DNA from 2 places in the Pseudoalteromonas sp. S408 genome. Region 1 is predicted to be linked to the other one. Evidence: predicted binding sites of a transcription regulator. Region 1 holds the regulator's gene; the other holds the start of a gene.
What was found. Region 1 encodes sigma-54, which starts transcription at its own class of promoters, with help from an activator protein. Its sites were predicted from a motif close to GTTGGCACGNNNNTNGNNT; they were not measured.

Region 1 (6,331 bases):
CAGTGAGAGAGCTTACCGACCTGCTAATGCTTGAAAACAACAAACCCTTGACCACCAAAGGTACGAGTTCATGAATGCAGCGCGCATCATATTAAGCGTTTTATTCATCAGCTGTATGGTTTGGCTTTGGTACCCTTATTTCACACAAGTAAGTTTACCGCAGCAAACCGAAGCAGACATTATTGCAAAGCCCGATTACACTGCCATAGAGCTAAAACAAACAGCGTATGACGAGAATGGGAAAATTAGCCATAAAGTAACGGCAGCGCGAATGGAGTTATATCAAGAATTAGGATTTACCTTTTTTGATAAACCCATTTTTACTCTTTATAACGATAAACAAACGTGGCGAATTAACGCTAACGAAGCAACACTATACGAAGGCAGACAATTAATACTAGAAGGTAACGTTGTTGCTAGTAATTTAACTGATAACGCAATGATAGATAAAATAAATGCTGATAATATTCAGGTAGATATAAAATTACTAACGATGCAATCAGAACAACCTGTCATTGTTACAGGACCCAATTTAAAGATCACCGGTAAAGGCCTCGAAGCCGATTTAAAAACCGAAGTGATAAAACTAATTAACCATACGCGAACTATTTATTATGACCAATAAACTATTAACACTCTTTATTATTCCAACATTTATACTTGCACTCGGTGCAAATGCTGCTGAACCAACGGCGCCACTTGCTGCAAATCAAATTTCGATTAGTGCAGATAAGCAAGAAGGTCAACTAAAAGAAAATGTAGGTATATTCGAAAAAAACGTTGAAATTATTCACGGCGACAGAAAAATTACTGCTGACCGCCTAGAAGTGCATAAACGCGATGAATTGGGTGATAACAAGCAACTGTTAATTGCCACAGGTACACCCGCTTATTTTGAAGAAAAACAAGCCGACGGCACAATAATGAGCGCCAGCGCTAATGAAGTTAGATACGATGTTTCTAAACGTTTTTTAACATTAATTGGAGATGCACAGGTCTCTCAAGCTGGGCAAAAAATGAATGCAAAAAGTATTACCTACGATATTGAGCAACAACTCATTAGCGCCGAAAAAGATGAAAGCTCAACTGACCGCGTGCACACCATTTTAGTACCTGTGGAGCCAAAAAAAAGCGATAAAGGTCAGCCATGAGTACATTAAAAGCAGAGCTATTAGCCAAAAGCTACAAAGGCCGAGAAGTCGTTAAAAATGTAGGCTTAGAAGTTAAAGCCGGTAGCATAGTGGGTTTACTTGGTCCAAACGGTGCGGGTAAAACCACCACGTTTTATATGATTGTAGGCTTAGTCCCTAGCGATAAAGGTAAAATATCTATCGACGAGAACGATATTACTCTTTTACCTATGCACAGTCGTGCTAGATTAGGCATTGGCTACTTGCCGCAAGAGTCGTCTATATTCAGAAAGTTAACCGTATATCAAAACTTAATGGCTATTTTAGAAACTCGAAAGGAGCTCACTAAGCAAGCCAGAGAAGATACACTTAATAATCTATTGGATGAATTTAGCATTCAACACATTCGCGACAGTAAAGGTATGGCACTATCGGGCGGAGAGCGTCGCCGAGTAGAGATTGCACGTGCTTTAGCTGCAGATCCAAAGTTTATTTTATTAGACGAACCGTTTGCCGGCGTTGACCCTATTTCAGTGTTGGATATTAAAAAAATTATTGAACACCTTAAAAAGCGTGGTATTGGTGTATTAATAACAGACCATAATGTAAGAGAAACCCTTGATGTTTGCGAAAAAGCCTACATAGTTTCTCATGGGGAACTGATTGCTTCTGGTACCCCTGAACACGTATTAAACGATAAAACTGTACGCGATGTATATTTAGGCGAGCAATTTAGGCTGTAACATTTACGCCTTATTTGTATGCATCTGCTAGTATTAATTATAACAACTTAAAAGGATTGTTAGAGATACATGAGGCAATCACTACAGCTGCGCATGGGCCAGCAACTTACAATGACACCTCAGTTGCAACAAGCTATTCGCTTGCTGCAATTAAGCACATTGGATCTTCAGCAAGAAATACAAGAAGCGCTCGACAGCAACCCATTACTTGAGGTTGAGGAGCAAGACTATGCCGATGACCTTGCAGGCAAAAATGAGCAAAAAGCAGATAATGATGAAGTGACAGTAAGTGCATCTGCAGATGAAGTCCCCAGTGAGTATGAACAAGACAGTGGTGAAGCCCTAGCAAAAGATACCGTCAGTGACGACATGGCAATGGACGTTAGCTGGGATGAGTACATGAGTGCCGCCCCAGCATCGTCTTCAGGCCCCATGCCTGAAGATGAGTCTATTTATCAAGGTGCATCGACTGAAACGCTTCACGAATACTTAATGTGGCAATTACAACTAACGCCATTTAGCCCTACGGATGAAGCGATTGCTATTGCAATAGTTGAAGCCGTGGACGACTCAGGCATATTAACCCTCAGCTGTGAAGAAATTTTAGAGAGCTTTAATCAAGATAACGACGATGACGTTGAGGTTGAACTTGATGAAATTGAAGCAGTTTTAAAGCGTATTCAATTATTTGACCCTGTTGGTATTGCAGCACGAAGCTTACAAGAATGTTTGTGTATTCAGTTAAATCAATTTGATAAAGGCACCCCTTTTATTGACGAAACAAAAATGATTTTAACCGAGCACATAGATTTGTTAGCTGCTCGCGACTACCGTACATTAATGAAAAAAACGAAGCTCAAAGAAGATGAGCTTAAAGAAGTAATGACACTTATTCATACGCTTAACCCAAAGCCTGCAGACACAATAGTGCGAGAAGAGTCTGAATATGTAATACCAGATGTGTCAGTTAAGAAAATTAAAGGCCGCTGGGTTGTTGAACTAAACCCAGACAGCATGCCAAAAATTCGTGTAAACAGCCAATATGCTGCAATGTCGCGTACAGTTAAGTCGAGCGGTGATAGCCAGTTTATTCGCTCACATTTACAAGAAGCTAAATGGTTTATTAAAAGTTTAGAAAGCAGAAACGACACGCTTTTAAAAGTAACTAACTGTATCGTAAAACAACAACAAGGCTTTTTTGAACACGGTCCAGAAGCCATGAAACCTATGGTTTTAAATGATGTAGCCGAAATGGTAGAAATGCACGAATCGACAATTTCGCGCGTAACGACTCAAAAGTACATGCACACACCGCGTGGAATATTTGAGCTTAAATACTTTTTCTCAAGCCATGTAAGCACCGAAAATGGTGGAGAATGTTCATCCACAGCGATACGAGCACTTATCAAAAAACTAATCGCAGCAGAAAACTCAGCAAAACCATTGAGTGATAGCAAAATTGCGGATATATTGGCTGAGCAAGGAATTAAAGTAGCAAGACGTACAATCGCAAAATACCGCGAATCTCTTGCTATTCCACCGTCAAATCAGCGAAAGAGTCTGATCTAAGACGCTAAACAAAGAGGGTAATGCTTATGCAACTAAATTTAACTGGTCGTCATGTAGAACTAACTGATTCATTAAGAGACTATATAAATACCAAATTTGCGAAGCTAGAAAGGCACTCTGATCATATTAATAATGTTCATGTCATTCTTGATATAGAAAAATTAAATCAAAAAGCAGAAGCAACTATTCATGTAAGTGGCGCTGAATTATTCGCATCCACTGAACATCAAGATATGTATGCAGCGATTGATTCATTGATTGATAAGCTTGACCGTCAAGTAATTAAACACAAAGAGAAGCTTGCTCGACACTAATATGATGAAACTAAGTTCACTTATATGCCAGGACTGCAGCAAAGCTGCGGTCCTTTTTAATAGTAAAAAAAGAATTTTAGAGTTTATTAGCGAGCTTGCTCACGATAAATTACCGTATTTGTCTCAACAAGATATTTTGGGCGCTTTATTAACTCGCGAAAAGCTAGGTAGCACAGGAATAGGAAGAGGCATAGCTATTCCACATGGTCGAATGAGCGGCGCACAAGAACCTTTAGCATTAGTATTAGTAAGTGAAACACCGATTAACTTTGATGCTATAGACAATCGACCAGTTGATATTTTTGTTGCACTCATCGTACCTGATGGCGATAACCAGCAACACTTAAAGACGCTAGCGACGATAGCTGATAAACTAAAAAATAAAGAATTTTGCAAGCAGCTACGCTGTGCTAAATCGGACGCCGAGCTGTATCAAATTATTGTTGACCAATCGTAGTAAATTTAAAGGGTGATTAATGGAGTTGATTATCATAAGTGGCCGTTCTGGTTCTGGTAAGTCGGTTGCTTTACGCGTTGTTGAAGATCTAGGTTATTATTGCGTAGATAACATCCCTGTAAATTTATTACCTTCTTTGGTAAGAAGCGTTTCTGATAACTACGATAAAATCGCTGTAAGCATCGACGTGCGAAACTTGCCAAAAGAACAAGATGAATTTAATCATATTATTGAATATTTACCGGGTTTTACAAAACCAACACTATTTTATTTAGACAGTGAAGATCAAACATTAATTAAACGTTTCTCAGAAACAAGACGCTTGCACCCTCTATCAATCGATTCGCTTCCGCTAGATTTAGCTATAAAAAAAGAAAAAGAACTGCTTGATGTGCTAACTACTCGTGCCGATTACATGATAGATACAAGCGACTTGAGTGTTCATCAACTCGCTGAATCGATTCGTGAAAAAATATTAGGTAAAAAAGACAAGCAGCTGATTGTCACATTTGAATCATTTGGTTTTAAACATGGCATTCCTAAAGAAGCAGACTACGTATTTGATGCACGTTTTTTACCTAACCCACATTGGGAGCCTGAACTAAAACCACTCAATGGCTTAGACCAGCCAGTAAAAGATTATTTAGCTAGCCACAGCATAGTTCAAAAGTTCACATGGCAAATACAAACTTTTGTGCAAACCTGGTTGCCCCATTTAGAACGCAATAACCGTAGCTACTTAACGATTGCTATTGGTTGTACTGGCGGACAACATCGCTCTGTATATTTAGCGCAAACAATTGGTGAAAGCTTTGCAGTTACACACCCTAATGTAAAAATACGCCACAGAGAACAAGAAAAATAATTTATATAAACTAATAACCTGTTCAGCTTTGATAGAGTAATGTATGCGCATAGAAGACACTTTTTTAATACAAAATAAATTAGGGCTACATGCCAGAGCCGCGACAGTATTGGCTCAACTTGCTGTTAAATTTGATGCTTCAATCACTTTATTTCAAGATGACAAAGAAGCTGCTGGTGATAGTGTATTAGCACTGATGCTACTTGAAAGTAGCCAAGGTAAAGAAGTTAAAGTGGTATGTGAAGGACCTGATGCAAAACAAGCTTTAAATGCAGTTGGAGAGCTTATTTCGCAACGATTTAACGAGCAAGAGTAACGTTAATTTTTAACAATTAAATAAAATAACTATAATCAAAAATAACTGGCTAATAGTTCGTACTCTCCCACCCACTAAGTAACAGTTACAATATAAATAAAGGACGCCAATGCCCGAAGCTTTTGAACAAGACTACCCACTACAACAACTAAAACAAGTGACTAAGTCACTTAATAGTGGCCAGTTTGTTCAAGTTAGACGCATGCTCGCAAAAACCGCCCCATGTGATACTGCTTTATTATTAGAGTCGTCTCCTCATAAAATTCGTCGATTACTTTGGCAACTTGTTGACCCTGATGTTCAAGGTGACGTACTAGAAGAGTTATCAGAAGACGTACGTTTAGGCATCATAGCCCAAATGGAACCTGAGCATATTGCTGCCGCTACTGAAGATATGGGGCACGATGACTTAGGCGAAGTGTTACGTAGCTTGCCTGACACCGTTTATAAAGACGTTGTTAGCGCTATGGATATTCAAGACAGAGAGCGCGCAACACAGGCGTTGTCTTATCAAGAGCGTTCTGCTGGCGCGCTCATGAACACCGATACGGTAACTATTCGTCCAGACGTTACCATTGATGTAGTACTACGCTACATTCGACTTCGTGGAGAGTTACCTGAAGGCACAGATGATCTGTATGTAGTTGATAAACATAACTGCTTTATTGGTGCTTTATCGCTGAGTACATTACTGACTAATTCACCTGAAAAAATTGTTCGCGACTTAATGGATGAAGAGTGTGAGTCAATTCCAATATCTATGGATGAAAGTGAAGTTGCACAATTATTCGAACGCCATAATTGGATCTCTGCCCCTGTTGTTGATGATAATGATCAACTGCTAGGTCGTGTCACAATCGATGATATTGTCGACGTTATACGAGAAGACGCCGAGCATAGCTTACTGAGCTTGGCAGGTCTTGATGATGAAGAAGAT
Region 2 (6,331 bases), on a different contig from region 1:
ATACGGCGGTTACGCCTCTGCTTGGGGTGCAACAAAACTAACTGAGCATTTTGCAGCAAGCGTTATGTTTGTGGGTGTAACTAATCAGCTATCTAAGTTTGGTACTACTGACATCTCTAACGAAATGCACTTGGTACATGCCCGTTCATACCCATGGGATAAATGGCAATGGTACTTAGAGCGCAGCCCTATTTTTTGGGCTGGCCAATCTGAAACACCATTACTTATTATGCACGGTAAAGACGACCCGCGTGTTCATCCAGCACAGTCAATGGAGCTATACCGCTACATGAAAGTACAAGGTAAAGATGTTCGCCTTGTTTATTACCCAGGTGAAGGCCATGGTAACCGTAAAGTGGCAGCACAATATGACTACAGTCTACGTTTAATGCGTTGGATGGATAACTATTTAATAGAAGGTAAAAAAGACATGCCTGATTACGAAATAGACCATGCAGCAAAGCTTAAAGCTGTAAAAGATGCCAATAAATAATTTGTGGTAAGTTAAAATAGTGAGGCCAGCATTATTGTTGGCCTTTTTTTATTATTTGTATAACCAATATCACCCACCAAGCTCATGCTGTGGTAAAATCTAAATCAATTCTTCGTCTCAATCTCATAATTCGACTGCTATGCCAAACAGCCCTTGTTTTACTCCATTTGCTCAACCTGTTTCTACTATTTCGTTACCGGAACAGTTTACTTACCCATTTTTTTACGAGCCACACCCACTGACTATTGCAGCAAGCGAACAATTGCAACAGCAGCTCGAAACACTGCCACATTTAAAAGCTGAAAACGCGGGTAAAATGTTTGGCGTATTAGTGGTTAAAAATGAGCAAAACGAACTTGGTTTTTTAGCAGCCTACTCAGGGCAAGTTGATGCAGACAAAGCCAGCATTGACTTTGTTCCCCCTATTTCAAGTATGCAATTGAACGATGAAAACTACTTAGCCAAAAGTAAAATAATAAATGACATAAACGCGCAAATAAACGAGCTTGAACACAGTGAGCAGCTAAAAAGCATAAGCCAGTTATTAGCAACAGCCAACGAAGGCTTTGAAAAAGAACTGCAAGCGCAGCATGCTTTAATGCAAAAAAGTAGAAAAAAGCGGAAAAAACAACGCAGCGACGCTGAAAAAAAATCGAGTAAGACTAAAATTCAGCAACTCAAAAAAAAGCTGGCAACTCAAAGTATTGAAGAAAAAAAACAGCTTCAGGCATTAAAGCAAAAATGGCAAACACAGCTAGTCACGCTTGAACAAGCGCATAGCAAAATAGACGATGAGCTTGAGCATTTAAAAAAACGCCGTAAAACACTCTCTAAAAGCTTACAAAAAATGCTATTTGCCCAGTATCAATTTCTTAATATTGAGGGCGAAACAGAAGACCTTAATGCTATCTTTGCTAAATTACCTGAGCACACGCCAGCATCGGGAGCAGGTGACTGCGCAGCGCCTAAGTTACTTCAGCATGCGTTTAAACATAAATTAACGCCTATTGCCATGGGTGAATTTTGGTGGGGAGCGCCGCCAAAATCAGCGGTTAGGCAACATAAAAACTACTACCCTTCTTGCTTTAGTAAATGCCAACCTATTTTGGGCCACATGTTAAAAGGTTTAAACGTAGAACCGAGCCCGCTTCTCAATAACCCGGCACAAGGTAAAGAGCTTGCTGTTGTTTATCAAGATGATGATTTGGTAATAGTGAATAAACCGGCAGAGTTTTTATCGGTACCCGGCATTACCATAGACGATTCTGTATTTTTGCGTATGAAAACACAATTTCCAGAGGCTACAGGCCCACTTATTGTGCACCGATTGGATATGTCTACTTCCGGGCTATTAATTATTGCCCTAAATAAACGGGCACATAAAGCCATTCAAAAACAATTTATTGAGCGCACAATAGAAAAACGCTACGTTGCTTTAGTCGACGGCAACATAGAGCAAGAAAGCGGGACTATAGAGTTACCCCTTACACCAGACTTTGATGATAAACCGCGCCAAAAAGTGTGTTACCAAAAAGGTAAGCCTTCACTAACAACATGGCAAGTGCTTGAGCGAAAAAACAACACAACACGCTTGCAGCTATATCCTAAAACAGGCCGCACACATCAATTGCGAGTGCACTGTGCACATGTTTTGGGTTTAAATACCCCTATTGTTGGTGATACACACTATGGTAAAAAAGCAGACCGATTACATCTGCACGCTGAGTACTTGGCGTTCACACACCCGATTACTCATGAACGATTAGAGTTTAAAGTTGCCGCTGATTTTTAATAATTAAGCATTAAATTATGCGTTTAATACCGTGCTAATACTAAGATTATGGACGTAGATATTTTTTAAAATAACTTTTATGATAATGTGATTACATGATTAACGCCGTGAAAACATCTATTTATATTTTATTAGCTACACATTTTGGGTGTAATTTTACGCACACAGTTTAAATAACTGAGCGTTGTCGTAGTATTAAGTAACGTATACTAAATTGGTAAGGGACTAACATGATGATAAATATACAAACGCAAATGAGCTACCTCAGGGCAGTGATTAAGCCGGTTGTCGTTATCTTTTTTTTACTTGCCACTTTTCAAAGTACTGCTAACTCTGCAAATACGTCCTCCATTGAGTTAAGCCAAAAAGCCGTAAGCGTACTTATTAAAAATGTAAGAACCGATAAGCTTGATTACCTGCAAAACAAAAAACAAATTACTCAAGCGTATGAACTGAGTAAATTAAAGTATAGTAACTCACTACATTTAGAATCCGCTGCCATTTATGCCGAGCTTCTTTTTAGACAAGAAAAGTATGATGAGCTAAATGCCCACCTTAATGAGTATTTAGCAAATCAACAACTGCCTAAACAGCCCGACATTTTACTGCTATTTTTAGAGTCACAACTAAAATTACTGAGCTTGAAAAAAAAGCTCAAACAAGCAAGCGATGTTATTAAAAAATTAGAAACGCGTTATGCGCAATCTACACCCGCCGAAAAAATTATCATATTAAAAGCCTTCGCGTTTTATTATACAGAAACAGATGACCTAAAAAAAACCTTAAGTGTTGCACTTGACGGATTAGAGCTAGCAATTCAAAAAAATGATATTGCATCGCAAGGTTACTTCTATAGAAAAATAGCCGACGCTTATAATTACTTAGACGAAAAAGAAAAAGGCATTATTTACGCTAAAAAAGCACTCGTTGCTTACCAGCAAACACAAGATGGCTTATATACAGCAAAAGCCTATTGGAGTTTAGGTAACGTATTGCTTGAAATAAACAAGCTACAAGAAGCACTTATTTATTTTGATAAAGCACTCGCCTATTTTGAATCTGTTGATATGCAAAAAGGACTTTCTTTTGCACAGTATTCAATTGCTAACATTTTGTATAAACAAGAAAACTACGAAGACGCTTTAACCCTAGCAAATAAAAACCTTAAAGTTGCCCGTGCAGCTGAAATAGGCGATATGAAACTAGCAACAATGATCTTAATGTTAGATATCTATTCAAAACAAGGCTTACCTGAAAAAGCCGATAAAATGAATGATCAAGTATTTTCGATGTTAGACGACTTTAGTCGCAGCATTTACAAAGCTGAATTTCTTCAAAAGCGATATCAATTAAAACGAAACCTAAACAAAACAGACGATGCATTTGATGCTATGGAGCAAATGCTTACATTTATGAAAAAGCATTACGAAGCCACCAGCGAAACAAACATTAAAACACTGCAAATAAAATTTGAAGTGAAAGAAAAAGAAGAAAAAATACTTCAATTAGAATACGACAAAAACATAAATGAGCTACTTGCTAAAGAAGAATATCAACAAAAAATTATTTGGCGTTTAAGCGCAACAATTGCATTTATTTTAGTTCTTGTGTCGTTATTACTCATTTATAAACAGGTACTTCAGCGTAAAAAATACTACAGTATGGCGCTAACAGACTATTTAACTAAAAGTTTTAATCGACGCGGTATAATGAAAAAAGCCGCTAATACACTTAAACAAAGCAACGCAACTATTGCTATTGTTGATTTAGATTTATTTAAACATATCAACGATACCTATGGCCATGATGTAGGGGATGCAGTACTTGTTACCTTTGCGCGTGCAGCACAAAGTGTACTCGACGATGATGACCAATTTGGCCGCTATGGTGGTGAAGAATGGTTATTTGTTTTAAACACAGTAGATAAAAAAAGTGTTGAAGCAACATTCGATTCTATTGCTAATGCGCTAACTAATTATTGTAGTGAAATAGAAGGCTTAAAAAACACAGAAACCATTACTTTTAGCGCAGGCGCAGCAATTAGTGCCTCTTCTAATCGCTCACTTGAAAAACTCATCATCCATGCCGATGAGCTTCTTTATAAAGCCAAACAAAATGGCCGCAATCAAGTTAATGTAGAGCAGCCCTAGACGCATTAGGGTTTAGCAAATTTTAGCACGTTTGGTAAGTGAGAAATTATTTCACCCTCTTGTCTGTAAAAAATACATAGATAAAACAGCCTAACAAACACACCAAATATAAAACCAAGTAATTTCATAAAGTTACACTATGGCACTACGTTTGCTTCAATCGTTACAAGCAACGTAATTAATTAGGAAGATTTATGAATATTTTTGAAGCACTACGTAATGACCATGATAAACAACGCGAATTAGTTGATGCGCTTATTCAAACAAAAGGCGATACACAAAAACGCCACAGCTTAATGGATGAGCTAAAAACGCAGCTAGAAGAACATGCCAAATTTGAAGAACGTTACTTTTATAATCCATTAATTTGTGAAGACTTAACACAAGAAAAAGCCCGTCATAGCGTTGCCGAACACCACGAAATAGACGAATTAATTGAACAACTTGAAGACACCGAAATGAGCTCGTCGGCATGGTTGGTCGAGGCTAAAAAATTACACCATTTAGTGCATCATCATTTAGATGAAGAAGAACATGAGGTATTTCAGCTAGCGGGTAAAGCGCTGTCTGAAGGCCAAAAAGAGCGCCTAGGCGATAAATACAACGACGCAATGCACTAACCATTGCAGGTAACAAATTCATACACCTCCCTGTGTAATTTTGGTTATAAGCTAATTGGCTTATAACCATTTTTTTGTATAAGCGCTCTACTTTACTGTGAATTTAGAGTCTTGATCTCGTAATAAATACAGCGCAAAACACGCTGCCCACATTGGCCACGCTGCAAAAAATAATAAGTTATTAAATCCATCTATGTATTGGTTATACGATGACAACGTAGACAAACCATGCATTATAAAAACCACACCGTAAGTAATTCGTTTTTTGATCCCTGCTAAAAATGCCAACATTAAAATAAGCTGAAGCGCGCCCAATACATAAGCAACAACGTCAGTAGAGCCATTAATCCCATAAAAGTGTTCGAATATACGTGCACTGTGACCCGGATTCACAAACTTATCGAGAGTCCACATTATCATTACTATAAAAACACCTAAACGAAGCGACAAAAGTGACCACTGTAAACGGCTTTGAACATCGCTACTTAAAGAACCTGTCATAAAATTTCCTTTAAAAATATATAAATAAACCAAGAATTGAACAAGACCGTATAAGCTATGATTAATTTCAGACTATTAAGATTTAATACGAATTGGTAATCAACAATAGTTAACGTTTAAAGACTATAATAAGCATAATTTGCAGACATCCATTCTAAAAATTAAAAAAGTTAAACTTTGATTGAAAGATATTTTTATTCCTTTCGGTCTTTATCGCCAGTAACTAATTACACTAGAGAGACAACGCTTGAAACACGCATACTTAGCACTATCCTTAGCCACTATATTAAACACTCCCCTTGTAGCCTTTGCAGCTGACAAAACGCAAGCACAAGATTCGATTGAGCATATTGAAGTGGCAGGCCAAGTTATAAAGTCTCAAGGACTTTCTGTTAAAAATGAAACAATTGACGGCCCTTTTGGCGATAATTTAGCATTGCAAGACATAGCACGCTCAGTAACACCTATTTCAAGCGAGTTAATAGAGCAACTAAACATTACTACTTTACAAGACGTATTAGCAGTAAGCCCAAACACCTATTCTGCAAGTGGATTTGGTGCGCCAAGTTTGCCTACAATTCGCGGCCAATTAGGTGAGCTTTTTCAAGATGGAACACGTCGTCAAGCAGGAAACAACGGTTTTGGTGTTCCTTTATCGTTCAACTCTATAGAACAGATAGATGTTGTTAAAGGCGCTCCACCTGTTTTATTCGGTTCGAGTCAGCGTAATGGTGGGTTTGTTAATTTACACTCTAAACAAGCGTCGACTGACGAA

Region 2: the regulator sigma-54 is predicted to act here: its motif matches at 4,574-4,592, upstream of CWB62_RS08915 (hemerythrin domain-containing protein).

What each region holds. Positions count from the first base shown of each region.
Region 1 covers NZ_PNDY01000022.1:104,899-111,229, forward strand. Annotated here, with positions in the region: gene kdsC (3-deoxy-manno-octulosonate-8-phosphatase KdsC) at 1-74, shown strand, start outside; gene lptC (LPS export ABC transporter periplasmic protein LptC) at 71-625, shown strand; gene lptA (lipopolysaccharide transport periplasmic protein LptA) at 615-1,151, shown strand; gene lptB (LPS export ABC transporter ATP-binding protein) at 1,148-1,873, shown strand; gene CWB62_RS15760 (RNA polymerase factor sigma-54) at 1,943-3,442, shown strand; gene hpf (ribosome hibernation promoting factor) at 3,469-3,756, shown strand; gene ptsN (PTS IIA-like nitrogen regulatory protein PtsN) at 3,761-4,213, shown strand; gene rapZ (RNase adapter RapZ) at 4,233-5,078, shown strand; gene CWB62_RS15780 (HPr family phosphocarrier protein) at 5,122-5,394, shown strand; gene mgtE (magnesium transporter) at 5,504-6,331, shown strand, end outside.
Region 2 covers NZ_PNDY01000009.1:58,011-64,341, forward strand. Annotated here, with positions in the region: gene CWB62_RS08900 (S9 family peptidase) at 1-493, shown strand, start outside; gene CWB62_RS08905 (RluA family pseudouridine synthase) at 633-2,285, shown strand; gene CWB62_RS08910 (tetratricopeptide repeat-containing diguanylate cyclase) at 2,516-4,435, shown strand; gene CWB62_RS08915 (hemerythrin domain-containing protein) at 4,630-5,055, shown strand; gene CWB62_RS08920 (hypothetical protein) at 5,143-5,556, opposite strand; gene CWB62_RS08925 (TonB-dependent receptor) at 5,804-6,331, shown strand, end outside.